Linked DNA regions of Pelagibaculum spongiae. The protein of the gene in region 1 interacts with the protein of each later gene in a pairwise test. Links are inferred from orthologs where the notes say so. Each region holds a gene or a part of one and is shown on either strand. Other genes may lie near its edges. The genes, in order: DC094_RS06685, glnL and glnD.

What was found.
Region 2: the proteins of DC094_RS06685 (region 1) and glnL interact in binary tests that used the Escherichia coli proteins (3 or more experiments, as listed by UniProt). The link is inferred for Pelagibaculum spongiae from one-to-one orthologs.
Region 3: the proteins of DC094_RS06685 (region 1) and glnD interact in binary tests that used the Escherichia coli proteins (3 or more experiments, as listed by UniProt). The link is inferred for Pelagibaculum spongiae from one-to-one orthologs.

Annotation. Positions count from the first base shown.
Region 1 is NZ_QDDL01000002.1:159,103-169,221, forward strand. The notes cover bases 1,673-4,438. They hold DC094_RS06685 (P-II family nitrogen regulator), read left to right. Parts: upstream 1,673-2,769; coding sequence 2,770-3,108; downstream 3,109-4,438. Other genes in these bases: ubiK (ubiquinone biosynthesis accessory factor UbiK), read right to left, coding at 2,107-2,376; DC094_RS06690 (ammonium transporter), read left to right, coding at 3,247-4,437. Also shown: glpT (glycerol-3-phosphate transporter), read right to left, coding at 1-1,345; DC094_RS06695 (DUF4124 domain-containing protein), read left to right, coding at 4,676-5,137; DC094_RS06700 (NUDIX hydrolase), read left to right, coding at 5,208-5,741; DC094_RS06705 (YbaN family protein), read left to right, coding at 5,742-6,098; ppnP (pyrimidine/purine nucleoside phosphorylase), read right to left, coding at 6,160-6,444; speE (polyamine aminopropyltransferase), read right to left, coding at 6,569-7,423; speA (biosynthetic arginine decarboxylase), read left to right, coding at 7,613-9,565; 1-acylglycerol-3-phosphate O-acyltransferase, YihG family, read left to right, coding at 9,565-10,119. UniProt on the Escherichia coli protein: Involved in the regulation of nitrogen metabolism. Regulates the activity of its targets by protein-protein interaction in response to the nitrogen status of the cell.
Region 2 is NZ_QDDL01000006.1:82,335-92,536, reverse strand. Bases 7,316-10,164 are described here. They hold glnL (nitrogen regulation protein NR(II)), read right to left. Parts: upstream 9,437-10,164; coding sequence 8,195-9,436; downstream 7,316-8,194. Other genes in these bases: DC094_RS14560 (DUF4124 domain-containing protein), read right to left, coding at 9,712-10,164; ntrC (nitrogen regulation protein NR(I)), read right to left, coding at 7,316-8,182. Also shown: DC094_RS14600 (hypothetical protein), read left to right, coding at 1-939; DC094_RS14595 (fumarate reductase iron-sulfur subunit), read right to left, coding at 1,028-1,765; DC094_RS14590 (fumarate reductase flavoprotein subunit), read right to left, coding at 1,765-3,756; DC094_RS14585 (fumarate reductase cytochrome b subunit), read right to left, coding at 3,828-4,508; DC094_RS14580 (hypothetical protein), read left to right, coding at 4,632-4,931; DC094_RS14575 (DUF3465 domain-containing protein), read right to left, coding at 6,084-6,542; more of ntrC, read right to left, coding at 6,743-7,315; more of DC094_RS14560, read right to left, coding at 10,165-10,202.
Region 3 is NZ_QDDL01000011.1:30,747-41,323, reverse strand. The notes cover bases 2,922-6,145. They hold glnD ([protein-PII] uridylyltransferase), read right to left. Parts: upstream 5,843-6,145; coding sequence 3,122-5,842; downstream 2,922-3,121. Other genes in these bases: map (type I methionyl aminopeptidase), read right to left, coding at 5,850-6,145; DC094_RS22200 (hypothetical protein), read left to right, coding at 2,922-3,045. In the rest of the region: DC094_RS18790 (NgoMIV family type II restriction endonuclease), read right to left, coding at 1-348; DC094_RS18785 (DNA cytosine methyltransferase), read right to left, coding at 353-1,363; dapD (2,3,4,5-tetrahydropyridine-2,6-dicarboxylate N-succinyltransferase), read right to left, coding at 1,440-2,465; more of DC094_RS22200, read left to right, coding at 2,881-2,921; more of map, read right to left, coding at 6,146-6,650; rpsB (30S ribosomal protein S2), read left to right, coding at 6,852-7,595; tsf (translation elongation factor Ts), read left to right, coding at 7,686-8,561; pyrH (UMP kinase), read left to right, coding at 8,564-9,304; frr (ribosome recycling factor), read left to right, coding at 9,301-9,858; uppS (polyprenyl diphosphate synthase), read left to right, coding at 9,911-10,577.

The DNA.
Region 1 (10,119 bases):
ACACCTCATGACCCATTGAACGTTTTTCAGAGTTCAATGTTAGAGCAATCAAGACAATCGACATCACACAAGCCGCTGTAATAATCATAAAGCCTGCGTCCCAACCTGCAACGTCAACCGCATGACCAATCACAACGTTAGCAGTTACTGCACCACCAACATAACCAAACAGACCGGTGAAGCCTGCAGCAGTACCAGCCGCCTTCTTAGGCACCAGATCCAGTGCATGTACACCAATCAACATGACTGGGCCGTAGATCAAAAAGCCAATCGCAATCAGCATTGCAATATCAACACTAGGATTGCCTGCTGGGTTGAACCAGTAAACCAATACGCATATCAGAGTTAGCACCATATAGATGATGCTTGCTGGTGCACGACGGCCTTTAAAGACTTTATCCGACAACCAACCACAAGCCAGCGTACCTGGAATACCGGCCCACTCGTACAAGGCATACGCCCAACCTGCATCTTGAAATGAGAAGCCTTTGGCTTCTTCTAAATACAGCGGTGCCCAGTCCAGAACGCCATAACGCACCAAATAGACAAATGCGTTAGCAATTGCGATGGCCCATAACAGTCGATTGTTCAGAACATACTTAAAGAAAATCTCTTTGGCAGTAAATTCTTTTTCATGCTCTTTTCCATACTCAAATCCTTTCGGATAATCGTTTTTGTACTCTTCAATGCTTGGCAAACCTTGTGATTGAGGTGCATCACGAACAGTTAACCAGATGAGTACTGCAACACCCAGTGCGACAAAACCATTGGTATATAGCACTGCGTGCCAATCAGCAAAGAATGCCATACCAAACAGTGCAATCGGTGCTAATAAGCCACCACCAATATTGTGGGCAACGTTCCACACCGCCATTTTGGTGCCGCGCTCGCTGGCAGAAAACCAGTGAACCATGGTCCGGCCTGCTGGTGGCCAACCCATTCCTTGGAACCAACCATTAGCCATCAATAAAACGAACATGATGCCAACAGAGCTGGTGAAGAAAGGCACCATACCCATTGCAATCATGGTCAATGAACTAACAAACAAGCCAAGTGCCATAAAGTTACGCGCATTACTGCGGTCGGAAACGCTGCCCATCAAGAACTTGGACAAACCATAGGCAATCGCAACACCGGAAAGTGCAAGACCGAGCTCTGCTCGGGTATAGCCTTCATCTACTAAATGAGGAATAGCTAAAGTAAAGTTTTTACGAACTAAGTAATAACCGGCATATCCGAAGAAAATACCGAGAAAAACCTGCATTCTTAAACGCTTGTAAGACTCATCTACCTGATCTTCAGGCAAACGCTCTTTATGCGCTGGTGGCTTGAGAAATCCAATCATTTGCTTAACCGCACTGTGAATTATTTTGAGTTAGGTAACAGTTCGAACATTAAGCGCAAGCGAACGAAAACATCTTGATGCATGTCACCTGCCAACCAGTTGAATGGCACATAAACGAAAAAAAAAGTGTACCAGTTATTGATATGTAAAATAATAAAATATACCGCCAGAAACGCATAACTTGCTACCTCAAAGGAGATAGGTAAACTTGTTTTTATTTATTTAATTTAGATAGATACAAGAACTTAAAGCTCATTAACTCAAGATAATAATGATGATAATTACTCGTTTTTTATGATTTTCATTGGAAATTTCAGCACTCGGAAATGATCAGAAACGATCTTGAATGCGATATTTGAAGTTCTTTTATTATCGTTAACAGCGCCAGCGCCGCTATATGCAATAGCTTGCTCTAATAGCTATTTGGCTAGTAATCCATTGCTAGAACCATTTTGTTGTTTTTATTGAAATGAGTGCCAATACGGCCCATGAAAAAGATAAAACTGATGCAAGTCATGCCTTTTAAGCGAAGTTTGAATAATCGGTATCGTTTGATTCGAACATGCAACTAACAGTCATTTATTTCAAAAATTACCTTCAGTTGGTAACGAAGGAATTGAGCAACACTGCCCATTTCAGTTAACAAGCTGTAGATACAAAAACGCTGATGACCATAAAATGATCATCAGCGCTGGGCAAAACATTATTTGGCAAAAACTAACTGCTAACTAGATCGAGCCAATTTTCTACTTTCCGATTCGCTATTCTTTTTCTTCTGGCTGCGACGGATTCAACTGCGCTTGAAGTTCAGCCATTTGCGCTTCCAGCTGCTCTAATTTGGAGCGGGTGCGTGACAACACACCTTTCTGCACTTCAAATTCTTCACGAGTGACCAAATCCATCTTGGAAAAAAAGCCCTGCAGCACTGAGCGCATGCTCTTTTCGCTCTCTTGTTGAAACTGTTTCAAACCAGGGGGCAAAGCCGCAGATAGCTTCTTGCTCAGTTCATCGATCATATTGGGATCGAACATAGGACATCTCCGGTTCTGGTTAAAACACACCTTTGACAGCAAATATGTAGTGTGTTGGTTAATTTACTTTAGGTAATTTAGCAGGTTTCTTTTTTTGATTCAGCCCGAGCCCTGCCACTTCAATCCAACTTTCCTTTTATTTGTTGCCTGACAACCCACCAATTAACGATGCACTTAACTGCAACTTATTGATAACTAACGCACCAAATGCGTGCGTTTGTCAGGTTTTGGTGCGCACCGCTTTCGTCCACAATAAATGATTTCACTTCAACACGTTGATATAAATGAATAAATAAAACTGGCACAGGGATTGCTCCTTCCTCAGCAATCGCAATACAAATTTCCAATAAGTCAGCCCGGTGAATAACCGGCGGTAATTACAAGGAGAGCACCATGAAACTGGTCACTGCAGTCATCAAGCCATTCAAGTTGGATGATGTTCGTGAAGCATTATCGGAAATTGGCGTACAAGGGATTACGGTCTCTGAAGTCAAAGGTTTCGGTCGACAAAAGGGACATACCGAACTCTACCGTGGCGCTGAATACGTAGTTGATTTTCTACCTAAGGTAAAAATTGAGTTGGCGATTGAATCAGAACAAGTCGAACGGGTGGTTGAATCGATTACCGACGCGGCTCGCACCGGAAAAATTGGTGACGGCAAAATTTTTGTCCGCAGCCTAGAACAAGTCATCCGGATTCGTACTGGTGAAGAAGGCGTAGAAGCCATTTAACACCATTTGACGATGAATGCTGCAACAACTCATAAGTGAAACAAAAAGATTTCACTGAGTTGCGCCCAGAACAAGAGGATAAATACCGTGGAAGATCTGACTCAAGTTAAATACGCACTGGATACTTTTTATTTCCTAATGTGCGGCGCGCTAGTTATGTGGATGGCAGCTGGTTTTGCCATGCTAGAAGCCGGCCTGGTTCGCGCTAAAAACACCACCGAAATTCTGACTAAAAATATTGCGCTATTTGCTATTTCCTGCGTGATGTTTCTGCTAGTGGGTTACAACATTATGTATGTTGATAACGCTTCTGCCGGTTGGTTACCAAGCCTTGGTTTCACCATCGGTGCTGAACACACAACCGACGCAGTGTTAAAAGGCGAAGCCGACCACTCATTAGGCGCCGACTTCTTCTTCCAAGTGGTATTTGTTGCCACTGCAATGTCTATCGTCTCTGGCGCAGTGGCCGAGCGGATGAAGTTGTGGGCTTTCCTAGCCTTCTCAGTAGTAATGACCGGATTCATCTATCCAATGGAAGGCTACTGGACCTGGGGCGGCGGTTTCTTGAGTGAAACCGTTGGCTTCTCTGACTTCGCAGGTTCCGGCATCGTTCACATGGCAGGTGCTGCTGCAGCTTTAGCAGGGGTATTGGTACTTGGGGCACGTAAAGGAAAATACGGCGCTAACGGTGAAGTTAATGCGATTCCTGGTGCTAACTTACCTATGGCAACATTGGGTACATTTATCCTCTGGTTAGGTTGGTTCGGGTTTAACGGTGGTTCTCAATTGCTGCTGTCAGATGTAGAAAACGCTAACGCAGTCGGTCAAATCTTCCTTAACACTAACGCAGCAGCTACTGGCGGCGTAATCTCAGCATTAATTACCGCCCGCTTGTTGTTCGGTAAGGCTGATTTAACCATGACACTTAATGGTGCATTAGCTGGCTTGGTTGCCATCACTGCAGAACCTCTAGCACCAACTGGCCTAGCAGCGACGTTAATCGGCGCATGTGGCGGCGTGTTAGTGGTGTTCTCTATCCTGACTTTAGACAAGCTGAAAATTGATGATCCAGTCGGCGCAATTTCAGTACATGGTGTAGTGGGTTTATTCGGTGTGATGGTCGTTCCCGTCAATAACAGTGGCGCAAGCTTTGGCGCACAAGCAATTGGTGCAGCCGTGATCTTTGCTTGGGTATTCGGTGCCAGCTTGGTGGTTTGGCTAGCACTGAAAGCACTGATGGGTGTTCGAGTGAGCGAAGAAGACGAATACAACGGTGTTGATTTAGCAGATTGTGGAATGGAAGCCTATCCAGAATTCACTAATAAATAATACTAAAAAGTTGTAAAAGCGTTAATTGAAAAGCAGTCTTTTGACGTATAAAAAAACCGCCGCTATTTCACAATAAATAGCGGCGGTTTTTTATTTCAAAACCAATTAATTTGTTAAACTGGTCACAATCTATCAACACCCAGCAGCAGCCATTGTTAAAAGCGAGAGCTAATCGACACATCCGATTGATCTAACTTTCTAGTTTTTCGAGAGATAACCAGTTTCTCGGAGCAGTAACATGAAAGTGCTTCCTATTTTTGCTTTGGCAATTGCACTTCTCGCAGCGAATTATTCAGATGCAGCAGAAATTTACAAATGGAAAGATCAAGACGGCAAGGTAGTCTTTGGCAGCTCACCACCTGCTGGCATCGAGGTTGAAAGAACCGGCCAACAAACTGGTTCAGGCTTGGCTGGCGAAGCGATTGATGCGCCAAATTCTGTTAAAGAGCAGCTAGATTCTGTCAACAAGAGCAAAAAATCTCGCCTGAAGGGAAAAACTTTAGCCCGGCATAATGAACGATTGCGTAAGCGCAGCGCTATATTATGTGATCAATCAAAAAACCGGCAAAACATGCTAAAGCATTCTCCCCGCGCCGGTTCGTATGACGCAAAAGGCAATAAACGCATTTACTCAACAGAAGAACGTCGCTTGATGACCGAACAAGCACAGCAAGAGGTTAACAAGTACTGCGCAAAATAATGACGTGATTATTTGCTGAAGAAGCAATGGTAAGGCATATAATGAGGCAATCAAGCCAAGAGAGAACGTTATGCCTTCCACGCTTTTCCAATGGCACGTATTTCAGGTGCAACAACAAAAACATACCTTACCTGATGATCGCATTGTCGACTGGACTCACCTGCATCACCCTGGTGCTGTAGTCATACTTCCTCTAATGCCGGATGGCAAAATTCTGTTACTCAAGCAATATCGCCCAGCAATTGGCAAATGGATCTACGAAGTACCCGCCGGTACCTTGGAGCCAGATGAAGATATCTTGCAGTGTGCACAACGTGAATTAATCGAAGAAACCAATCACCATGCAACCGACTGGACCGACCTAGGCACTCTGTTACCAGCACCTGGTTTTTGTGATGAAGTTCAGCACTGTTATTTAGCCCGTGCATTAGAACAACATGCAGGTCAAAAAGATGATGATGAGTTTTTTGAGCAGGTACCCGTCACAGAGAAACACTTTGTTGAGCTGATTGCCCAAGGAAAGATCATCGATTCAAAAACCATCGCAATCTGGGCGAAATGGAAAGCCAACAAAAATTTATTGCTAGCTGAAATGACGTCATAAATGCGGCGAATTCTTTATGCTATTGCTGGCACGCTATCTCTGATCACCGGATTGATCGGAGTGGTGTTGCCGGTACTGCCAACCACTCCTTTTCTATTGCTTTCTGCATGGTGTTTTGCCCGCAGCAACAAGCGACTGCACGCATGGTTAATTAACCATAAGTATTTTGGCCCAGCCATTAACGATTGGGAAAAACACAAAGGGATAAAAGCCAGCAATAAAAAACGCGCTTATGTTTTAATTGTTCTGAGTTTTTCAATTAGCATTTATGTGGTACCGCTAACATGGGTAAAGGTGTTGCTATTATTTATGTGTATTGCATTGCTGTGGAATATGAAACGGATTAAAACGCTTTAATTAATTTTAATTTTTTAATACCACTCAATAGATAATTTTCCCATCCCTGGGAAAATATCAATCACTCATAGCGACACAAATAACTACTAGCCACTTCAACCGTTAGCTTGAAGCTACTATTCGCTTCTACTTCAAAGGTTTCACCGGCATGGTACATTTTCCAGCTATCGCTGTTAGGCAGCTGTACATTTAAGCTACCGCTAATCACTGTCATAAATTCCCTTACCGCGGTAGAAAACTGGTATTCACCCGGTTCCATTGCGCCGATGGTTGCATCCATCTCTTGTGAACGAATACCACCAATCGATTTTACTTTACCTTCAAAATATTCATTACTGCTTAGCATAAGAGACTCCTTTTGAAAATTTTTGATTAGTTTTTAAAACAACTATTTTTATTTTTTATCGGCCCAATCAAATGAAAAGGCCGTTGGCAACAACTCAATTCTGTAACAACACAAAAGACAAAGCTTATTTAGCCAGTGCCTTTTTCATAAACTCTGGCAAAGCCAAAGATTTATGGTGGCACTCAAGGTTGTAATAAAGTGTTTCAAACGGCTTATTGGCAATATCAGTTTCTCTGAAATTATTCAGATCGCGTCCTTTCGCCGCCATGGTAGCGCTCCACCAGCCAGATGGGTAAACCGGCTGCGGGAAATCTAGCGTTTTCGTGTCAGCAAAACCAGCTGCTTTCATATCTCGGTGCATGCCTGCAATTAAATCGGAATGATAAATCGGTGATTCACTCTGCTGGACCATAATGCCGCCAGTTTTTAAGGCTTTCAGGCAGTTTGCAAAAAATGCTTGAGTAAACAGACCTGCAGCTGGGCCAACCGGATCGGTAGAATCAACAATAATCAAATCAAAGGCAGCTTCACCCTGATCAGCCATCCAGGCAATACCATCACCAAAATAGAAATGGGCTCTTGGATCTTTATTCGCCGAGCATAATTCAGGGAAATATTCTTCTGACAAATCAGTGACTCGCTGGTCAATTTCGACCTGCCAAGCTTCTTCCACACCCGGGTGTTTCAATACTTCCTTCATGGTGCCGCAATCACCACCACCGATAATCACCACACGTTTAGGATCGGCATGGGTAAACAGCGCCGGATGTGACATCATTTCGTGATAGAGAAAGTTATCCCGATCGGTCAACATCACACAGTCATCAATCACCATTAAACGACCAAACGTTTCAGTTTGATAGATTGCTATCTGCTGATATTCAGTTTGTTCTTCATGCAACTTCTCTTTGATTTTAAAAGAAAAGGCTGAGCCATCTTTGCCATGAATTTCGCTATACCAGCTCTCATCAAGCGCCATCATTTCCACCATCTAAAACTAAAACATTAATTGCTGGGCAAGCATAGCTAGGCGAAACCTGCTGGCAAGTATTTTTTACTCTGTAGTGGAAAATTACTTTCATTAAATTGAGTTCAGCAAATTGCTAGAGCAGCTCCGCAAGATAGGTATAATGATCGGCTGTATCTCATGCCGCTTAATGGAAAATGAATGAGCGAGTGGAGTATCGAGCAATCCCGCCAAACTTATAATATTGCTCGCTGGAGTGAAGGTTACTTCGATATCAGCCAGCAAGGGCACCTGATCGCCAAACCCAATCATCATTGCCCTGATGTATTTGATGACCAGCCTGAAAATCGATCACCGACCAATCGGTCAACTGGTATCGATTTACCGCAACTAATGGAAGAAATTCAACAAAGCGGCTTACGCTTGCCGGTATTAGTCAGGTTTACCGATATATTGGATGGCCGAGTTCGCCAACTCTGTAGTGCTTTTGATAAGGCACGCAAAGCGTTTTCTTACCAAGGAAGTTACAGCTCGGTTTACCCGATCAAAACCAATCAGCAACGCCATTTAGTGGAAGGGCTGCTGAAAGCCGGTGGAAATCGGCTTGGCCTGGAAGCAGGTTCAAAGCCAGAATTACTGGCGGTACTCGGTCTGCTAAGCCAACAAGAAACTGTTCATGGTGCAATATCAGGCCGGATTATCGTCTGCAATGGCTACAAAGATCGCGAATATATTCGCCTAGCACTGATTGCCCAACAACTCGGCCATCAAGTGTATTTGGTGGTAGAAAAACTCAGCGAACTTGAGCAAATTCTGCAAGAAGGCCGGGTGATGAATATTCAACCCGTGATTGGCTTACGAACCCGGTTATCCACTGTTTCATCAGGGCAATGGCAAAATACCGGTGGCGAAAAAGGCAAGTTCGGCTTAACTGCAGGCCAGTTGATTCAGGCGATGGATATTCTCAAGCAGCAGCAGTCTCAGCACTGCCTGAAATTATTACATTTCCATATGGGTTCGCAGATTTCTGATATCCATGAAATTCGTCGTGGCGTTAGCGAGTGTGCTCGCTATTACGCCGAGCTACGCCGTTTTGGCGCACCGATTGATATTGTTGATGTTGGTGGTGGCCTAGGCGTTGATTACGAAGGTACCGGCTCAAATAGCCATTTCTCTACCAATTACACCATTGATGATTATGCTAGCCAAATAGTTCGTGGATTAGCCGAAGCCTGTAACAGAGAAAAGCAGCCCCAGCCGACTATTTTCACTGAGTCAGGCCGTGGTTTAAGTGCACACCATGCGGTACTTATCACCAATGTGATTGATCGGGAAATTCCCGATGCTCTGCCAGTTTCAGCACCCGCTGCATCATCACCTCTGGCATTACAATTGTTGTGGCAAAAACTGCAACAGGTGAACTCCAACCAGCCATTGCAAGCATTCAGCCAGGCAGAGCAGGCCTTGTCTGAAATTGCCGAGGGCTATCTGCATGGTGAGTTTTCTCTGGTAGAAAAGGCTCAGGCTGAAGCAATTTGGATGCAATTTTGTCGGCAGCTATTGCCCAAATTAGATCCAGCTCGCCGCCCCCATCGCCCAATTCTCGATCAGTTAAATGAAAAACTGGCCCACCGGCTGTTTTGTAATTTATCACTGTTCCAGTCATTGCCAGACGTTTGGGGAATTGGCCAAGTTTTTCCAGTGATGCCTTTGCAAGGGTTGGATCAACCGCCAGCAATTCGTGCGCGCTTGCAGGACATTACCTGTGATTCAGATGGCCGAATTGACGATTACGCCGATGGCGAAGGCGTTGAAAGCACCCTGCCACTGCCCCTGCCCCCCAAAGACAAACCTCAGCTGTTGGCTTTTTTCTTAGTGGGTGCTTACCAGGAAATTCTGGGCGATATGCACAACCTGTTCGGTGACACCGACTCGGTGCATGTCGAATTAACTGCGACTGGCTATCAACTAGTTCAACCTAAAATGGGCGATACAGTTGAAGATTTATTAGAATACGTGAATTATGACGCAAAAGAATTGCTCAATTCACTGGAAGCCAGCTTGAACGCCAGCAACCTCGACCCAGCAGACAAACAATGCTGGCTGGGCGAACTCCGCGAAGGCTTTCGCGGCTATACCTATTTGGAGGACTAATGCTGCAGTTTCTTCCCGCACCGGTTTTAGGTGCCATCAGTTTTATGTTGTATCTCATCAATACAATATTGTGGGCTACGCCAATTGTGGTGTTTGGCTTGGTTAAAGCACTATTACCGATTACTCCGGTGCAAAAAGGCCTCAGTAAGATCCTGCATTTTTTTGCCGGAAGCTGGGTGACTTGTAATAGTGGAATTTTGGCTCTGACCCGCAAAGTAAATTGGCAAGTCACCGGGATAGATAATCCAATGTTAAAAACCAACGATTGGTTTTTAGTGATTTCCAACCACCAAAGCTGGACCGACATTTTGGTATTACAGCATGTCTTAAACCGGAAAATACCTTTTTTAAAATTCTTCTTAAAACAAGAATTAATTAAAGTACCTGTTTTAGGCTTGGCATGGTGGGCTTTAGACTTCCCATTTATGAAGCGCTATAGCAAATCTTATTTAGCTAAGCATCCTGAAATGAAAGGAAAAGATAAAGAGACTACAAAAAAGGCCTGTGAGAAATTTCGCCATATGCCAATTTCAGTGATGAACTTTGTCGAAGGC
Region 2 (10,202 bases), on another replicon or contig:
GCTGATCAACGTCCTCGCTCTTTAGGGGGGCAGTTAGCTGTTATCGCGTCCTCGTCGGAAGCTATGATCGATGGCTACCGTCTATATTGGGGGGTTAGCGAAACTCAAAAACTGCCTAATGCAGAGAGTTTTGCAGGAGGTATAAAAAATAATGGATTCATATATAGCTTGGGCAGCAATACTAATAATACGGCAACAATCATTCCAGAACGCGTAACTCACATATTGTCTTATACCTATTTAGGTACGCAAGAAAATACCATTCCAAGGTATTTGTCTATTATAGAAAGCGCTTCTCCTGTGAGTGCACCACAAAACGTGACATTTACTGACACTGACCCTGACGGCGGCCAGATAGCCGGTAATCTAGCAATCACACCAGCAGCAGATCTAAGCTTTCTTCCCCCTACTCACTACGATATTTTTTGGGGCAAGACTAATCAAATAAGGCTTTCATTGATTGAGAGTATTCCTGCTGACACCGTCCCATTACAATATACTTTTCCCGTCGATACTCCTGTAGTGCCCGATGCACGTTTTTTGTTTGTTATACCTCGAAATGCTGGTGGTTTAGCAGCTTCATTTCGTGATTTTGTTGTAACAATTAGTGATATAGGTCTGCCAATATTAGATGCTGCAGCAATTAGTTTCACCGACACTGATCCAAATGCAGGTAAATTAAGTGGCACGGTAACAATAGCTGCCGCACCAGATGAAACCAACATTACTCACTACGTGCTTTACTGGGCTGATGCTGCTGGTGATCGATTGTACGATCTACCGATAATTTCATTGGAAGCTAATAATAGAAACAATCTTACATTTCGCATACCAAACAATACGATAAAGCCAGCCTTTGCTTCTAAACTTGCTGTTTATACTAAAAATAGCGGTGGTGAAAAAATAACAGGTATAGCTGTGTCAATTAATGACTTATAAACTCAATAATTGGCTATAAAAAAACCCGGCATTGATTATTGCCGGGTTTTTTTATGCTAAAAATAACGCACCATTTTTAAAGCAACTGTTATTTATTAAAAATAGGTATCCCCGCCACTTTCCTTCGCATATAAGCAATTTGTTCCATATGCGGCAAATCTTTCGGGCAAGTGTCTTGGCAACCGAGCAAGCTCATGCAGCCAAACACACCGTCTTGATTACCCAACACATGGTAAAAATCATCATCGTCACGGGCATCGCGGCTATCTAAAGCGAAGCGAGACAGTTTCATCATACCGACCGCACCGACAAAGGTTTCACGCATTTGTTTGGTGGCACAGGCCGATACACAGCAGCCGCATTCTACGCAGCGGTCCAGTTCATAAACCTTTTCTGCTTCTTCCGGTTCTATGCGTTGTTCCACTGCGTGAATATTGTCGTCTTCATTTTTAGGGTGAAGATACAATGCCAATCGCTCGGCTAGCTCACGCATAAACTTACCGGTGTTTACCGATAAATCGCCAATTAATTCAAAACCGGGCAATGGCATTAATGTCAGTTCCGGGTTTTCAAATTTACTGGTTAAAGTTCTGCAGGCTAAAGTCGGTAAGCCATTAATTACCATGGCACAGCTGCCACAAATGCCAGCGCGACAAACAAAATCAAATTGTAATGATGGGTCTTGCTCGGCACGGATTTTATTTAATGCGATAAAAACCGTCATGCCCGGTGCTTCTTCCAGCTGATAAGAAACCATTCTTGGTTTGTCATCAACCTGCGGGTCGAAGCGGAATATTTTGAAGGTGACAATACGACCTTTCGCCATTATTTAGCCTCCTGTTGGTTGATTGCTGTCATATCAGCTCGCTGGTTTGGCTCACCTAAATCAATCGGCAAATCAAACGCCATAATGGCGGCTTGTTTTTGCTCGCGGGTGGCATTTTCTGGCAGATTTTTAACAATGGCTTCAATTTCAGCCAGACGCTTTTCGGTGTCTGAATGATGAATCGCATTGTTGATACCGTAACCACGATAACCCGGTGGAATTTCCATTTTCATAATATCGAGCGCTTCGTAGCTCAGCTCTGGCTCCAGTTCACCTTCTGCTGACCAGTTGGCTAAAGTACGCTTTAACCAGTCGCGGTCATTTCGCTCGGGGAAATCTTCCCGGGCATGGGCACCGCGGCTTTCGGTCCGGTCGCGGGCACCTTTGGCAACACATAGCGCTACTTTAAGCATTCGGCGCACCCGTAACGCTTCGACCAGTTCTGGGTTAGAATGGCGCTTTTTACATTTCAGTTGAATTTTTCTTGAGCGGCGTAATAAGTCACGTAATTCTGAAACCGCTTTAGTTAGTTCATCTCCATTTCGGAAAATACCAACATAATTCATCATGACTTGTTGCATTTGCTCTTTTATCTCAAATACATTTTCACCGGCTTTACTTTCTAATAATTGATCAATTTCTTGCTGTAGTTTATCTACGCTGGTTTTAATTAATCCGGTATCAACAATTAAATCAGTTTCGTGGCAGAACTCAGCAACATATTCACCGACAATCATTCCTGCCACTACAGTTTCCGCCAATGAATTTCCGCCCAATCGGTTAAATCCGTGCATATCCCAACAAGCTGCTTCACCGACTGAGAATAAACCTTCTAAAGTCGGGCTCATGCCCTTGGCATTGGTTTTAATGCCACCCATGGAGTAATGCTGGGTTGGCCGAACCGGAATATATTCTTCGGCTGGATCTATGCCTAAAAAGCTTTCACAAATTTCTTTTACTTCACGTAAATTCTTTTCGATATGCTCCCGGCCTAGTAACGTAATATCGAGCCATAAATGTGGACCATAAGGACTATCGACACCCTTGCCTTTTCGCATGTGTTCGGTCATACGGCGAGAAACCACATCGCGCGAAGCCAATTCTTTTTTCTCTGGCTCATAGTCGGGCATAAAGCGGTAACCGTCTTTATCGCGTAATAAACCGCCATCACCCCGGCAACCTTCGGTGGTTAAAATACCAACGGGAACAATTGCGGTTGGGTGAAATTGCACCGCTTCCATATTGCCTAATTGTGCAACGCCAGTTTCTAGCGCAATGGCTTGGCCGATGCCTTCGCAAATCACGGCATTGGTCGATACCGAATAAATTCGGCCATAACCGCCGGTGGCAACGGTGGTTGCGCGGGCAATATAAGCAAATAATTCACCACTAATTAAATCGCGAACCACTGCACCGTGGCAGCGCTTGCCATCATGAATTAACGACAATGCTTCAACCCGCTCATGAACTGGAATACCCAGCTCGATGGCTTTGTTATCGACTGTATTTAATAGCGCATGGCCAGTGCCGTCTGAACTGTAGCAAGTCCGCCATTTTTTGGTGCCGCCAAAGTCACGGGCATTAATTAATCCATGGGCCTGTTCGGCTTCTTCAATGGTGACTTTTTCGGCATTGACCACAACTTGACGTGGCCCTTTTTTAATTCTGCTCCAAGGCACGCCCCAACTGGCTAACTGACGGACTGCTTTGGGTGCCACATGGGCAAACATTCTGGCGACTTCTTGGTCGCAGCCCCAGTCAGAGCCTTTGACGGTGTCCATAAAATGAACATCTTCATCATCGCCCTGGCCTTTGGTGGTATTGGCCAAAGACGCCTGCATGCCACCTTGGGCAGCGGCTGAGTGGGAACGCTTGGCGGGAACCAGCGATAAAACCTGGGTGTCTAATCCTTGCTTCTTACAGGCAATCGCTACACGCAATCCTGCCAGGCCGGCACCGATTACCAGCGAATCGGTATAGATAATCTTCATGGTCGCTCCTGCTGAAAACCTAATTTTGAGTCCACTCGAAAGTTTGAATTAACAAATTTCGAGACTGGTAGTTAACCTGCTGCATGTGGCCAAAAAGCCGCCAATGACAACATTCCCACAGAGATAAACACCAGACTGAAAATAGTTTTCAGACGACGTAATTTTTCACGCTGGTCGAGATTTTTTACCAGACCCCATTTAATTACTACTCGATATGCGCCGATTGCGGCATGTATTTCGGCTGCTAATAACAATGGAATATATAAAACCCATGCATGGTCAATCCAGATTCGAGTGGCCGAGCCTACCGCACCCACTGAAATCGGATCCGAGCCAATCAACCATAAATGAACCGGCAGCAGCACCATAATCACCACACCGGTCACTGCCTGCCAAACCCAAAGCTTGGTATCGCCATGTTGAACAACTTGTAAATGATTACGCAGTGCTAGTCGCTGTTTTACTTGTAATGGCAACCGATAAAGTGCGCTTAACATATGAATTACTGCCAGGGCACCAATGCCTATCGCAATCACCGTAACCACCCATGGATAGCCATGACCGTTTTCTGTCAAAAAGGCTAGTTCCATATTTCTGGCGACAAAATCCATCGCATCGCCACCGAGTAAAATCGATGAAACCAGAATCAGGTGAGTCCAGAGAAAGATGGTAAGCAATGCGCCAGATAAGCTTTGCCCGACATCGAGTCTGGCGCTCCAGCGTTTAGCATCCGTTAAGAGTTTTGCAGTCATTAAACCCTGTCTCCTAGCTTGAACAGCTTAATTGAAGGTCTGAGAAATCTGTCGTTTCAGCTACCTATCCGGGCAACTGCAGCAAATTTGGCTTAATGATTCCGCATCTGGGAATACCAAACCTTGCTATCGGTCGTTATTTTTATCATCTACTGGCTTGATCAATGGCGCTCGCTGCTTGGTATTGACTTGGCAAGAGTGGCAGCAATGATCAACAACCGTTCTATCAAACACTCAGATGAAGTGGCTGTTTGTTTCAGCGAGCAACACCAAACCGGCGAGCAACCTAACGATCAATCTGCTGGCCGATTGGAACCTATTGCCCCGCCATACCAGCATTCACTGTTTTTGAATGCATCTTCAACATCCCACTTTCGCAGTGAAAACAAAAGCCTCGCAGTTAAAATTGCACTGCAAGAATAGTGCGCTTGTCGCTACAAAATTGGCCTGACCTATGTCAAAACAGACAACAGTGTTATGCCAGTAAACGAACCAAAAAACGAACAAAATTTGCTGAGAAATGGCTACCTCAGAAGGGATAGTCACTGAACAGGAAAATTTAACGCACCCAAGCGAAAATGCTCAGCAGGCTAATTAATAAGATTAATCAATGCATGTTGGGGGGGAGTAAAAGATCGCTGTGGGTTAGAAAAACAGCGCCTTCTGGCCAGGCTCAAGGTTGCACGGAGCAGCGGTAGGCGCGACCTGCAACTTTCGAGGTCTTCGATAAACGCCGAGCAAACAATTGGCCAATTACCACTCGGAAAATACAAATATCAACCGTTGGAATAAATTTTTCCATGGTCAAGTTGTAGTTCGCAGTAGGCTCAGTACAACCTTGTAGCATGGAATTAAGTGCCTCAGGAGAGTGTGCATTTATTAAATTCTACTGCCCTAAAAGGCGTTTTTATTCTTGTATTAATTAATAACGAACCCGTCGTTTGACAAACCTAAGACGCAATCAGATACCTTGAAATTTGTTGGTCGATGTCTGATTTCGTTGCATGATCTACATGGAGAAAAACAGTGGGAAATGCCGAAAAATATCGGAAACATTTTCGGTCGCATCAAGCCTTGTGGCCACCAAAACAATTTAACTCACTGCTCAATTTTTGATCACTTTTTCAAATCGGCCTGTGAGGTTGAGTTATCAGCAGGATGGAAGTTTGTGCAAGGTATGTACAGAGGTTAACCACCGAGTTATCCACAGGTTTCGTGTACTAAGCAACAACTGCACCACAATTAAGTGACAACCCACTAGCGATCTGACAATCATAAATCACCAAGACTTATCCACAAAATCGGTTATTAGCATTTAGACACTAAAGTTTTCCACAACACAAGATGTGCTATTTCGGCTTCGATTAGCGTTTGATCCTAGAGAAGTTATTCACAAAAAACTGGTTATTTGGCCCGTCGGCAAAAAGCGTTACCAATAAATGGATTAGCGATTTTATTCACAACTGCCCACAACTTACTCAAAGCTAGCCAACAGGTTACCCAAAGCCTTACCCAATAATCTATTCAACCAAGTCGACTAAATTGCATTAGTTAACCACAACTACAAAACATCGCTTATTGGTAGCGAATTCCCTGATGATCAATCCAACCATCCACATGTTGAGCTGCCGGGTCTTTATGGGTCCAATGAACCACACCGCCATGCTTGTTCCACTCGTATTCACCAAAGAAGATCACTCGATCACCTGCTTGCAGGTTATCGATTCTCGGAGCCAAATCGATGTTGTGGGCCAGCAATAAAGTCTGGCCATTAATTAAACCAATAATAAATTTTTGATGCCGCGTGCCATCAAGGTCATCTTCAAGAATTTTATAAACCTTACCCTGCTGCAGAATTTGCAAGTCCGATGTTTCATCATCGAAGGCTTTTTGGATGGTTCGCAATGGTGTGAATTGATATTTTTCAGCCAGCTGAATTTCTTCTGGAACCGAGTCATAAATTAACGGGACACCGGAAATCCATAGTGCAATTGCTAGCAGCATTAATGGCAGAATAAAGCGGAATTTTTTCATAGAGGGTTTCGTCTAATAATATCGGAAGTTATTTGATTAAAAACTGTAGGTTTGATAAGCCAAAGGCGCAATCAGACAACTTGGTATTTGTTGGCAAACCTCGTATCTGCAGATACAAGGTTAGAAAAGCACTAGCGCCTTCTGACAATTAAAAATGTTAGATGACGCTGTATTTATCTAACCTACGATGAGAGCAAGATTCAAATCTGCTCTTCTTTCTCTAAAGCACCATCACTGCGGTATTCATCCAACCCCAGTTCTTTTAGCTTTCGAGTCAGCGTATTTCTACCCCAGCCAAGCAATACCGCAGCATCGCGCTTTCTGCCTGCGGTATGCTTCAAGGCAGCTTCAATCATAATCTTTTCAAAGCATGGTACTGCTTCTTCCAACAAGCCTTCTTTACCGGCTGCTAGGCTGGTTTCTGCCCAGCGCTTAAGGCCAGTTTGCCAATCACCATCGATTTGAGTTTCCTGATCAACCTGAAGTAACTCGGGCGGTAAATCAGAAACATGAACTTCGCGGCCACTGGCCATAACCGTCAACCAGCGACAAGTGTTTTCTAACTGGCGAACATTACCTGGCCAATCGAGGCTCGACATATATTTTTCAGTATCTGATGTTAATACCTTGGCTTCAACGCCCATTTCCCGCGCCGCAGCCGCCAGAAAATGATTAATTAAATCGGGGATATCTTCAGCACGATCGGCCAGCCGAGGTAAATGCACTCGAATAACATTTAACCGATGAAATAAATCTTCGCGGAATTTTCCTTCTTTTACCCGCTGCTCTAGATCTTGGTGAGTTGCCGCAATAATTCGTACATCAACTTTTATCGGCGTATGGCCACCCACTCGATAAAACTCACCATCAGCTAACACTCGCAATAACCGCGTTTGTACTTCTAATGGCATGTCGCCAATTTCATCTAAAAAAAGCGTGCCGCCATTCGATTGTTCAAAGCGACCTTGGCGAGAACCCGCGGCACCGGTAAAGGCACCTTTTTCATGGCCAAACAATTCTGATTCAATTAAATCTTTAGGAATAGCCGCCATATTTAAAGCAATAAAAGTATTATCTCGGCGAGGACTATGGCGATGTAATGCTCTGGCAACCAACTCTTTACCGGTACCCGATTCGCCATTAATCATCACGGTAATATTGGATTTTGCTAACCGACCAATTGCCCGAAATACTTCTTGCATTGAAGGTGCTTTACCGACAATTTCTGGTGTATCCGCATCATCGGCTATGACTTCTTGCTGATGATTTTCATGGAAATTTTGAAAAGCACGCCGCACTACTGCAACCGCTTCTTCCATATCAAATGGCTTGGGCAAGTATTCAAAAGCGCCACCTTCATAAGCTGCTACTGCGCTATCCAAATCCGAATGAGCTGTCATTACAATAACCGGTACATCAGGCCGACGCTTATGTACTCGCTGCATTAATTGCATGCCATCTAAACCCGGCATTCGAACATCGGTAATCATCGCCGTTGGCATGTCATATTCCAGCGCATCTAAAGCTGGCAGTGCATTATCAAAACTTTGCCAAGCAATATCAGCCTTGGTAAATGCCCGCTCTAAAACCCAGCGAATCGAGCTATCATCATCAATTATCCATACTTTGTCTTGTGACATAGCTGACTCCTTTTATTGTTGCTCGACCATTGCGGCACTGATATTTTTATCCGGCACACATGGTGAATTGTTCATCGATTGCGGGCTTTGTTTTGCTTGGCTGTTTGTTTTAGATGGCCGATTTGATTGCAAAGGCAATAAAATCGTAAATACAGTACAACCGGGGTGGCTTTCACATTCGATTAAGCCCTGATGGCGGCTAATTAAAGATTGTGCAATTGAAAGCCCTAAGCCGGTACCTTCAGCACGGCCTGTCACCATTGGATAAAAAATATTTTCCAATAAATCTTCCGGTATCCCCGGGCCATTATCGGTAATATCAATTCGACAAACTAAACGATGTCGAATATGACCAATCGTAAACTGGCGTAATGCGCGTGTTCTGAGGGTGATTTCACCCTTAGCAATTGGTTCGATATTTTCAGTTGGCGGTAATTCGTTTCTATCTAGATACAAATTAATTGCCTGACCTTTAATCGCTTCCACCGCATTTCTAGTGATATTCAGAACCGACTGAATCAGCATTCCTTTATCTGCCATTAGATCGGGAATGCTCGGGTCATAATCACGAATAAAATCGATATCTTCCGGATATTCTGCTTTTAATACTTGGGCCACTCGTTCTAGCACTTTTAAAATATTCAAAGGTTGCATGTTCGGTGCCTGACGCGGACCGAGCATTTGATCAACCAATACTTTTAAACGGTCTGCTTCTGCAACAATAACGTCGGTGTATTCACGCTGTTCTGGGTCGGTTAATTCACCATGTAATAACTGAGCTGCACCGCGAATTCCGCCGAGTGGATTTTTTACTTCATGGGCCAATCCGCGCAACATACCTTGAGTAGCTTGCTGCTGACTGCGCAAACTTTCTTCCCGGTTAATACGACGATGGCGTTCCATTGGTTGCATCTCTAGCAACAGGTATTGCTCACCTGAAGATTCCAACATCGCACTGACAAAACAATCGACCAGTAAGTGTCGATTACCAGGTAATTCCAGATCTAGCTCTCGCTCGGCAAATGGATGCCCCAAACCAAATACGCCAGATAACTTTTCTTTAGTAAATAGATGACTGGCAAAAACATCCAGCACATCTAACCCAGTTAAACGGCGGGCACTGATTTCTAGTAAGGCTTCTGCTGCTGCATTGACATATCGAATCACCAATTGCTCGTCCAGCATCATCACTGATGTCGACAAGCTATCCAGCAGTTTATTGCTGGGCTGGAGTTCTGATGTTTTTAGTTTCATGACAATTACCAGTGCAAGAAGCAGACCAGTTCACTTGTCTTAATACGCGAGGATTCTTATCACGCGCTTGAATTGGTCAGACAAGATCTAAAACAGGTCATATTAGAATCAATTGATCTTTAGTATGCACCAAAATAGAGCATACCGAAGCACTGATGGTGCAACTGATACCAATTGATTTCTATTGCGGCTTGCTAGAGGGAAACGCTTGGAAGGAACTAAAAATCAAGCCCTGACTTTTTCAGCCAAGGCCTAGGGAATTTTTAGAATAGTTATTAGGGAGCTGATCGACGAAAAGCCCGTAAAATATTGAAACTACTAGATGTAGTCGCGACTGGCTTACCAAATCTGAGTACTCGGGCAGTAACGGTGTGACTGCCACGATCAATATTTTTCAAAGCCACACTTGGGCTATTTCCGACCACTTTGCCATCTAACAATACTTCTAACTTATCGTTCTGCCCTAGCGAAGGTGCTAACGATAAACTAATCGATAGGCTACCATCATTGGCTCGAATCGCTTGGCCGGACGTAGGATTGGTAATCGTAATTTTAGGAATCTGATTACTAGCAGGCTGAGTGCTTTTATTGCTGGAGCTGTTGTTGTAGCGACGACTAGGTTTGGTCGCTTTATAAGTTTGCCCTTTACCAACATTCACTAGCTCAGAGCCCGCAACCTGCTTATCGGTATAAATCGTATTGCCATTTTTATCGACGTAGCGGTAGAGCTCAGCACTTGCTGGCAAAGCAACTAAAGTGGCTGCTA
Region 3 (10,577 bases), on another replicon or contig:
AAGAACAGATTGGCGGCGGCTATTTATTTTTTCGACCTGCCAATTGCCTGGTCTGAGATTGCCAAGTTGGAGGAAAGTCTTTTGTAAGTATTCAGTGCAAGCTTGCTCAAATTCATTGCCCAATGTCTGCCCTTTTTTCTTTTGGCTTCGTGTAGTAACTGTTATGCCAAGGTTTTGAGCAATCTTGTCGGTGAGTAAATTTGCAGTCAGTACGCTGTGCTTCTGTCCTGAATCTGCATTACTGCATATTTTTTCTGCGCCATATTTTGAAAATGCGCTAAAAGTGAGTATTTCATTTTTAATTAATAACCTATGAAAATTATCTCTCTGCTTGGTCAGAAGGCTCATTCTCTTACTTCCTGTTTGAGGATGCTTGCAAGGCTTTGAAAATTTGTTTGCCAATAGCTTCGGCGACAGGTGGAGGGAAGGCATTGCCTACTTGGCGATAGGAATGTGTTTTTGAACCGTAAAAAGACCAATAGTCGGGGAAACCTTGAATGCGTGCTGCCATGCGGATGTTCAATAAAGGCATCTTTTCACAGCCAGGCTGTATTGTGCCATCGCGTTTTAGCGCACCTTGGAAGCCGGGTTCTGGAATTTCGTCGTCATTGGCTAATCGGTGTGCGTTGACGCCTAATGCTTGCCATTGACGCTTGGCTCTAGTTGGCCCTAAGTCTGGGCCGCCGTGCTTTTTAGATCCTCCAACCAAGGTGGGTGCGATATTGTTAGCTTTGGCTTTCCAGTCTTTTGCGCTTTCCCAGCCTTTTTGAGCAATTAGGTCGTAAAGAGCCTCTCCGACAGTGATTTTTGGGTTTGCTTGAGTAGGCCAGTGAAAGTGTTTGAATACAGATGGCTTCATGGCGACCAATATCACTCTAGGGCGCAGTTGCGGAACACTAAAATTGCTAGCTTGATGCAGTTTCCATTCGCTCTGATAGCCCATTTCAGAAAGCTGATTAGAGATTATCTCTCTATACCAAGAAAATTTTTCTTCAAGCAAGCCGGGGACATTTTCTAGCATTACAGCGCGGGGTTTGATTTTTCGAATAATTTCCAGAGCTGTGGGAAATAAATCTCTCTCATCTTCATGGCCAAGTTGTTGTCCTGCTTTGCTAAATGGTGGGCATGGGACGCCGCCAGCAACTAAATCAATATTTTTCCCAAGGTTGATAGTGTTCTTGGCAAAATCTTTTAAGTCACCCTCGATTATATTTTCCCAGCCAAGATTGAGTGTTTGGTTGTTTAGGCGAAGTGTTTCACAAGCGTGGTGATCGATTTCAATTAATGCAGCATGCTTAAACCCGGCCAAATGGAGGCCTAATGCTTGGCCTCCTGCTCCTGCACACATCTCAATAGCGATCATTGGTATTTAAATCTCCGAAATATCTAAAATTAAATTGGCTAAAGGGGCCGTTTATGCCCCCGAGTAGCGGGTTTAGTTAGTTATGTGCATGTAATTCGTGGTTAAGCTCAACCGCGTTTTTATTGGCTTTGGCTTCTAATGCACCGCTCAAACTGTTGCGACGGAATAGCAAATCATTCAAGCCGGAAAGCGCACGGGCTTTAACAACTTCGACCAATTGTCCCTTGTCATCTAGCAGGTTGACCTTGGCACCGGCAGTCAGATATAGGCCAGATTCAATAGTGCAGCGGTCGCCCAGTGGAATGCCCAAACCAGCATTGGCACCAATCAGACTTTCTGTGCCGACGGTGATCACTTCTTTACCGCCACCAGACAAGGTGCCCATGGTTGAGCAGCCGCCGCCAAGGTCAGAACCTTTAGCAACGGTAACACCAGCAGAAATACGACCTTCGATCATGCTGGTGCCTTCGGTGCCGGCATTAAAGTTAACAAAACCTTCGTGCATGATGGTGGTGCCTTCGCCCAAGTAAGCACCGAGGCGAACCCGTTGTGCATCGCCAATACGAATCCCAGACGGCACCACGTAATCGGCCATTGATGGAAATTTATCGACTGACTTCACTTCAAGTACTCGACCTTCCAAGCGTGCTTGTAGTTGGCGATCGGCCAGCTCGCGAGCGTCGACTGCACCTTCGCTGGTCCAAGCGGTGTTGATCAGCAAACCGAACATGCCATCAAGTTTGGTGTGGTGGGGCTTAACCAGCCTGTGAGATAGCAAATGCAGCTTTAAATAAACTTCAACAGCCGATGCCGGTGCCGAATCTTCTACTAGTGCGCAGATAATCGCTGGCTGTACGCTGTCTGCCATTCGAGCGGCAATCTTAGCAAGTTCAGCTTGATCATTTTGTTGTAGCTGCTGGCTTAGTTGCTTTAGCTGCTCACTAGATAATTCTACGCTGGTGTTTTCAGTGATCTCGCCAATCACAGAAGTTACAGATTTGATCACCGACGCTTCTGGGTTTAGTAGTGGTGCTGCAAAGAAAACTTCCAGCCACTCATTTGCCTGATTCTTGGTTCCGATTCCCCAGCCAAGACTAAACATCTTCATCAAATCTACTCCTTAAATCTTACCGTTATGGTTATAACTATTGGCACATCGGTCGCGGTAAAGTGCTAAGCCAAACAGCTTGGCAAGTTGCGTTGATCAATGTGCTGGAATTCAAGTTTTTGCTTTGGTCTCTGGCTTAAGTCTGAAATAGCTAGTGAATAGCCATAACAAAAACAAGTTTGAGTTATTGGTTTTATCAGTGCCCTGCAGGCTGATCGACAGTATATGGCAGTGAAAAGTTTTTTCACCCATCGATTTTGAAATGATAGCCAAATACAGTTGCCGATAAATTGTTATCAAATATATCTTTTGTTGGTTTTATTGGTGCGGGTCAATGTTTTTTGGTCGGCTTGGCAGATAATCGCTGCCAGTTAGGTTGTTGTTTGTAATAGTAATCCCGGAGATAGAAATGAGTTCTAACGATAGTGCTTCTGAAAGCTGCAATGAAGTGCTTGAAAATGTATATGCGACCCAGCAGCCGGTCGAAAATATTAGTCATGATCAACAAGCGTTGATCGAATTGGTCGCTTGTGCCCAGCAAAGTAATGAGAGTTATATTGCCGGTTATAACTAGTCATTTGCAGAATTAAGTAAAAAAGGGCTGTCATAGTGACGGCCCTTTTTTATTGTGTTCGTGCATTGCCTGACGGCTAAATATCAATTCCTTGGCTGCAGGCTTGCTGTACTAAATCTGAATCATTATCTGAAGCGTCGTCCTGTGGGTCTAGTTGCTGGATGATCTGCTCTCTTAATAATGAGAGTTTTTCACTATCTTCGATTGGGTTTCCGTCCATATCAGATATGAAAAATACATCCTCGATTTTTTCGCCATAGGTTGCAATGTGGGCGCTATGGATAATTGCGTTATTTTCCAGCAGGGTTCTTGCCACCTTTGCCAATAAGCCGGGATGGTCTAGGCCATAAAGCTCCATCACCGTCATGGTGTTATGGGAGTCAGGTGAAAAGGACACTCGGGTGGGTTTCTCGAAATGTTTCAGTTTTCTGGTTTTGAAGCTTTGCGACGGCAAAGAAGGGGCTGAATCTGCGCTGAGTGCTGCCAGTAATCGGCTGTGGATTTTTTCAGAAATGTATTCTGAAGAGATTGGCTGATTGTCTCGATCGAGAACGGTATAAGTATCCAGTCGACGATTATCAGCCGATAGCTGAATTCGAGCACTAACAATATTCAGACCCAGTTTTTCTAGGGTGGAAGTAACGCGAGCAAAAATATGGCTGCGATTATCTAAGTAAGTAAATATCTCGGTGCCGGCAAAATCTTCCCGCTGGCTTACTAAAATCAAAGGCTGTTTGGTTTGCTTGTGGTTAATAATGGCCCGGGTGTGGCGGGCAATGGCTCGAGGATCTTGGTGAATAAAATAGACCTCGCCCAGTGAGCTCCACAATTCATGGGTGCGCATTGGGCTGGCGTTATGGCCGGTCAGAATCATCCAAGATTTCTCTTGGGTTTCTTTGATTAGCTGACTCTTATTTTGTGGATTGCTCAAGCCTCGGCGTAATGCCAAGCGAGTTGAGGTATATAAATCCTGCAATAAATGTTGACGCCAGCTATTCCATAATTTGGCGTTGGTTGCTCGAATATCAGCAACGGTTAATACATATAAATAATCTAGGTGAACTTGGTCGCCGACTATTAGTGCAAAGTCGTGAATAACATCGGGATCAGAAATATCTTGTCGCTGTGCAGTGGTCGACATTAATAAATGGCTTTGTACTAACCATGCGACCAGTCGAGAGTCGTAACTGCCTAAGCCGTGGCGTTGGCAAAATGCTCTAGCGTCAACTGCGCCGAGTTGGGAATGGTCGCCGCCGCGCCCTTTACCGATATCGTGGAATAATCCCGCTAGGTAAATTAGCTCAGGCTTGGCGAGGTTTTGCATAATATGACAGCAAAGTGGGAATTCTTTACCTAGCCAGAATCGACGTAAATTCTCAATCAGAATCAGTGTATGTTCATCAACGGTGTAGCTGTGAAAAAGGTCATATTGCATTTGTCCTTCAATTTGACCAAATTCGGGAATATATGCGCCGAGCACGCCGTAACGTTTCATTAAAACCAGTTGCCGATAAACACCGTGTGGTAGGCGCAATAGCTCCATAAAAAAGCTACGATTTTGAATGTTAACCCTAAACTGCTGATCAATAAGATGGCGGTTTTGTCGAATCAATCGAATGGTAGTGGCTTGCACGCCTTCGATTTCATCCTGCTGTGCCATTAGTAAAAATATTTCGATCAGGGCGAAGGGGGATTTTTTAAAAACATTTTCATCAGTGACTTCGATGCGCTGGTTGCGAATTTGAAAGCGCTGATTAATTTCAGTGACGGTGCGGCAGTTTTCATCACACAATAAATCTTCTTCAAATAACTGCAGTAACATGTCGTTTAATTCGGATAATTCAGTCACAGTGCGAAAATATTCTTTCATCATGTGTTCTACGCCGAGTCTTTCTGGCGTGTCTTCATAGCCGAGCATTTGCGCTAGGTTTTTTTGATGATCAAAAATCAACCGGTCTTCTTTTCGGTTGGCTAACAAATGCAAACCAAAGCGCAGTTGCCAAAGGAAATGCTGGCCTTTGCTGAGCGCGTTATATTCTTCATCGGTTAAGAAACCTTCGCGCACTAATCCGCGAAATGAATCGGTATCAAAACGTCGTTTTGCTACCCAACCAATGGTTTGAATATCTCTTAATCCACCAGGGCTGGCTTTTAAATTTGGCTCAAGATTGTAGCCGGTGTCACCAAATTTATGGTGTCGCTGTTTTTGCTCTTCGAGCTTGGCGGTAAAAAACTCAGCGGGCGGCCAAACTTGAGCTAAATCTAATTGATATTTTAACTGGCTGAATAAATCATCTAGATCACAAAGTTGGCGCGCTTCAACCAAGTTGGTGAAGACCGTGACATCTTTTTCAGCCACGCTAACGCATTCTTTAATAGTGCGAACGGCATGGCCGATTTCCAGCCCGAGATCCCACAAAATATATAAAAACTGTTCGATCTCTTTGCACTGTTCTTTGCTTGGCGCTTGCTGCATTAACACCAGCAGGTCGATGTCAGAATGGGGGTGCAGTTCGCCACGACCATAACCACCAACACTGATCAAACTAATCGGTTTATTGCCAGTCTTGCTTTGTTTTTTCCAAGCGCAAAGAATGATCTGGTCTAGCAAGCGAGCTCGTTGTCGAACTAACTCTTCAACCGGTTGGTGCTTTGCAAAACCTTCTTCGAGTAATCGATTGGTTTCTTTTAGCGCGAATTGCAGTTGGCCGGTGAGCTCAGACCCTCCGCTGCCCAGTTGCTCTAGATAACTTGATAAGTATTCAGGCGATTGGAATGGTGCGGAGGGTATGCTCATGGGAAGTTTATTCTCCGGTGGCTGCTTCTAAGGCGTCTTGTTGTTTTTCTTCATTGCGGAGAGTGAGCACTTCAAAACCAGTCTCGGTCACCAGAATAGTATGCTCGAATTGCGCGGATAATTTTTTATCTTTAGTGGTTACCGTCCAGCCGTCTTTTTCTGACAATTTTACATGTCGCTTACCGGCATTAATCATCGGCTCAATGGTAAAAATCATGCCGGGTTTTAATTCAGGGCCGGTGTTGGCTTTGCCGTAATGCAGCACCTGAGGCTCTTCGTGGAATTCTGCGCCAATACCATGACCGCAATACTCTTGAACTACTGAGTAGTGATGTTGGTGGGCGTGCTTTTGGATTGCTGCGCCGATGTCGCCTAGCCGTGCACCAGGTTTCACTAGGTTGATGCCGATCCAAAGACATTCATGAGTGACCTTGGTCAAGCGCCTGGCTAATATTGTTGGTTCGCCGACGAAAAACATCTTGCTGGTGTCGCCGTGATAACCATCTTTGATCACGGTAACGTCAACATTGATAACATCGCCATTTTTCAAGCGTTTATTGTTTGGAATGCCGTGGCAGACCACATGGTTGACCGAAGTGCAGATGCTTTTCGGAAAACCGTGATAGTTCAAGGGTGCCGGGATGGCGTCCTGAACTTCGATGGTGTGCTTGTGCAAGATATCATTGAGTTCGTCGGTGGTTACACCCGGCACAATATAAGGTTCGATCAGTTCAAGTTGCTCTGCCGCTAGTTTGCCGGCGACACGCATCTTCTCGATTTCTTCTGCAGTTTTAATCTTTATGGTCATAAATTAGAGTCTTCAGCTAGGGCTGGAAAAGTCCGGGTTTGTCGATTTCAGGCGGTTATGGTATAAAGCGCGCCGCTGAGAAGCAATCTTGTTGCTTCTTAATATCCTTGTAGCGATTCGACACATCAGCCACGGGTGCCCGTCAGGGTCGGCTTTTGGGACTTGCTACATAATTTAACCCCAAACTTTTTGGAGATTTACATGGCTAATGTATCCATGCGCGACATGCTCGCAGCTGGTGTTCACTTCGGACACCAAACTCGTTACTGGTGCCCAAAGATGGCTCCTTACATCTTTGGTGAGCGCAACAAGATCCATATCATCAACCTTGAGAAGACTCTGCCTCTTTACAATGACGCAGTAAACTTCCTGAGCAAGATGGCTGCTCGTAAAGGCAAGATCTTGTTCGTTGGTACCAAGCGTTCAGCGGGTCGTGTGATTAAGGAAGAAGCATCGCGTTGTGGCATGCCTTACGTTAACCACCGCTGGTTGGGCGGTATGCTGACTAACTATAAAACAGTTCGTCAGTCTATCAAGCGTCTGAAAGATCTGGAAGCAATGGCTGCTGACGGAACGATGGATCGCCTGAACAAAAAAGAAGCTCTGGATACTCGTCGCCTGACTGAAAAGTTAGATCGTAGCCTGGGTGGCATCAAGGATATGGGCGGTCTTCCTGACGCACTGTTCGTAGTTGACGTTGACCACGAAAAGATTGCTATCGCAGAAGCTAAGAAGCTGGGTATTCCAGTTGTAGCGGTTGTTGATACCAACTCTAACCCTGCTGACGTTGATTACATCATTCCTGGCAACGATGACGCGATCCGCGCTATCAAGCTGTATGTTGCAGGTCTGGCCGATGCACTGATCGACGCACGTGCTGTCGATACTGTTGCTGCTGAAAAAGAAGGCTTCGTAGAAGTTTCTGAAGAAGCTGCTGCAGAGTAATTTCGGTTAGTTCGGTCTGTGCAAAAAGGGGGCTTAGCCCCCTTTTTGTCGATATCTGGTTTCGGTTTTAATTTTTTTGAGGAAGACACAATGGCTATCGGTCCAAAGCTGGTTAAAGAGCTTCGTGAGCGTACTGGTGCAGGCATGATGGACTGCAAAAAAGCTTTGCAGGCTACTGACGGTGACATCGAACTGGCAATTGAAAACATGCGCAAGTCTGGTGCTGCTAAAGCAGCTAAAAAGGCTGGTCGTGTTGCAGCGGAAGGCGTGATCGTAGGTCGCGTTGAAGGCAGCAAGGGCATGTTGTTAGAAGTAAACAGTGAAACTGACTTCGTTGCTCGTGACGAAGGTTTCCTGGGCTTCGTAAACACGGTTGCTGATGCGGCTATGGCTGCTGGCGCTGATACTGCTGAGGCAATTTCTGCTCTGCAGATCGAAGGCGGTTCTGTAGAAGAAGTACGTGCAGCTCTGGTTGCTAAAATCGGTGAAAACATCGGTGTTCGTCGCGCGGTATTCTTGGACGCTGGCGAAGGTAACATTGCTAGCTACCTGCACGGTGCTCGCATTGGTGTTCTGGCGACTGTTAGTGGCGGTCGAGCTGACCTGCCTAAAGACGTTGCAATGCACGTTGCAGCTTCTAATCCTTCAGTAATCGACCCTTCAGAAGTTTCTTCTGAAGTTGTTGAGAAGGAAAAAGAGATCATCAAGGCCCAGCCTGATATGGAAGGCAAGCCTGAAAACATCGTTGAAAAAATGATGGTGGGTCGTATCAACAAGTTCCTGAATGAAATCAGCCTGACGGGCCAGCCTTTCGTTAAGGATCCTTCAATTACAGTTGGCAAATTGCTGAAAGCTGAAAGCGCTACTGTAACTGGCTTCCTGCGTTTGGAAGTTGGCGAAGGTATTGAGAAAGCTGAAGAAGATTTTGCTGCTGAAGTTGCAGCTCAGGTAGCTGGAGCTAAGTAATCATGACAAGACCTGCGCAAAGACCAAGTTGTAATCGCATCCTGCTCAAAATGAGCGGTGAGGCGTTGATGGGCAATGGTGAGTTTGGTATTTCACCAGAAGTTCTAGATCGCATGGCCGGTGAGATTCGTCAGGTTGTGAATCTTGGTGTGCAGGTCGGTCTGGTTGTTGGTGGTGGCAACCTGTTCCGGGGCGCAGCTTTGCAAAAAGCTGGCCTCGGTCGGGTTACTGGTGATCACATGGGTATGCTGGCCACGGTAATGAATGCCTTGGCAATGCGTGATGCCCTTGAGAGAGCTGGTTTGCGTGCGCTGGCAATGTCAGCAATTCCTATGAGTGGCGTAGTAGAACGCTACGATAGAATGCGGGCAATTCGCCATATGGAAAAAGGCCGTGTTGTGCTTTTCTCTGCAGGTACGGGCAATCCTTTCTTTACTACGGACACTGCTGCCACCTTGAGAGGCATTGAGATCGAAGCTGATCTGGTACTCAAGGCGACTAAAGTAGATGGTGTTTACAGTGATGATCCGGTAACAAATCCAGATGCGATCCGTTATGATGAGTTGTCATTTGATGAAGCCATCAGTAAAGAGTTGCGAGTGATGGATTTGACTGCTTTGGCGTTGTGTCGAGATCACAACATGCCTTTGTGTGTGTTCAACATGAACAAACAAGGCGCATTGCAGCGGGTAGTCGCTGGCGAAGCTGAAGGTACGTTTCTGGTTTCGGGAGACAGATCGTGATCGATGAAATTCTAGAAGACAGTCAACAGCGTATGGCCAAGTCGCTTGAAGCACTTGAACATAACCTGTCAAAAATGCGCACAGGTCGTGCACATCCAAGTTTGCTAGAAGGCATTATGGTGCCTTACTACGGTGTTGATACACCGTTGAAGCAAGTTGCCAATGTGAGTATTGGTGACGCAAGAACATTGACCATTCAAGTTTGGGAAAAGACGTTAGTTTCTGCCGTTGAAAAGGCAATTATGACGTCTAACCTAGGTTTGAATCCTTGCTCTGCTGGTGAAATAATTCGCGTTCCATTGCCTGTTCTGACTGAAGAGCGTCGCCGTGAAATGGTGAAGCTGGTTCGTCACGAAGGTGAGAACAGTAAAGTATCGGTGCGTAATGCGCGTCGTGATGCTAATAGCGATTTTAAAGAACTAGTAAAAGAGAAAGAAGCCAGCGAAGACGATGAACGCAGAGCGCAGGAATCAGTGCAAAAACTGACTGATCGCTATGTAGCTGAAATCGATAAGCGTCTTGATGCAAAAGAAGCTGAGCTGATGGAAGTCTGATATTCAGATTTCGCGATGCATATAATGGCCTCTGGATGGAGGCCATTCTTTTATGGAGGCAGGGGTCTTGAGTGATCCGGGGCAAACCGGTCCGCGGCATGTAGCCATTGTCATGGATGGAAATGGTCGGTGGGCCAAACAGCGTAAACGACCAAGAGTTTTTGGCCATCGCAAAGGTGCTAAATCAGTTCGTGCCGCAATTCGAGGTGCGATGCTGGCAGGTGTTGAAGTGTTAACACTGTTTGCCTTTAGCAGTGAAAACTGGAAACGCCCTTTACGTGAAGTTAATTATCTAATGGGTTTGTTTTTCAATGTATTGGAAAGCGAACTTGCAGAGCTGTGCGAGCGAGATATTCGGCTGAGAATTATTGGCGATACCTCTGTATTTGATGTGCCGCTTCAACAGCGAATTGAAAAGGCAATTGCTAGTACTGCACATTGCCAAACGCTAGAACTCGTTATTGCAGCCAATTATGGCGGGCAATGGGATATCGCCCAGGCGGCTCAGAAGTTAGCCAGATCAGTCCAAGCTGGTGATATTCAACCTGAACAAATCACTCCTGAAGCACTTTCCAAGCATATTCAAATGGCTGATCTGCCGTTGCCCGATTTATTGATTCGTACTGGGGGAGAACAACGAATCAGTAATTTCCTGTTATGGCAGCTTGCCTACAGTGAATTCTATTTTACCCCTGTTTTGTGGCCGGATTTTGATGAGC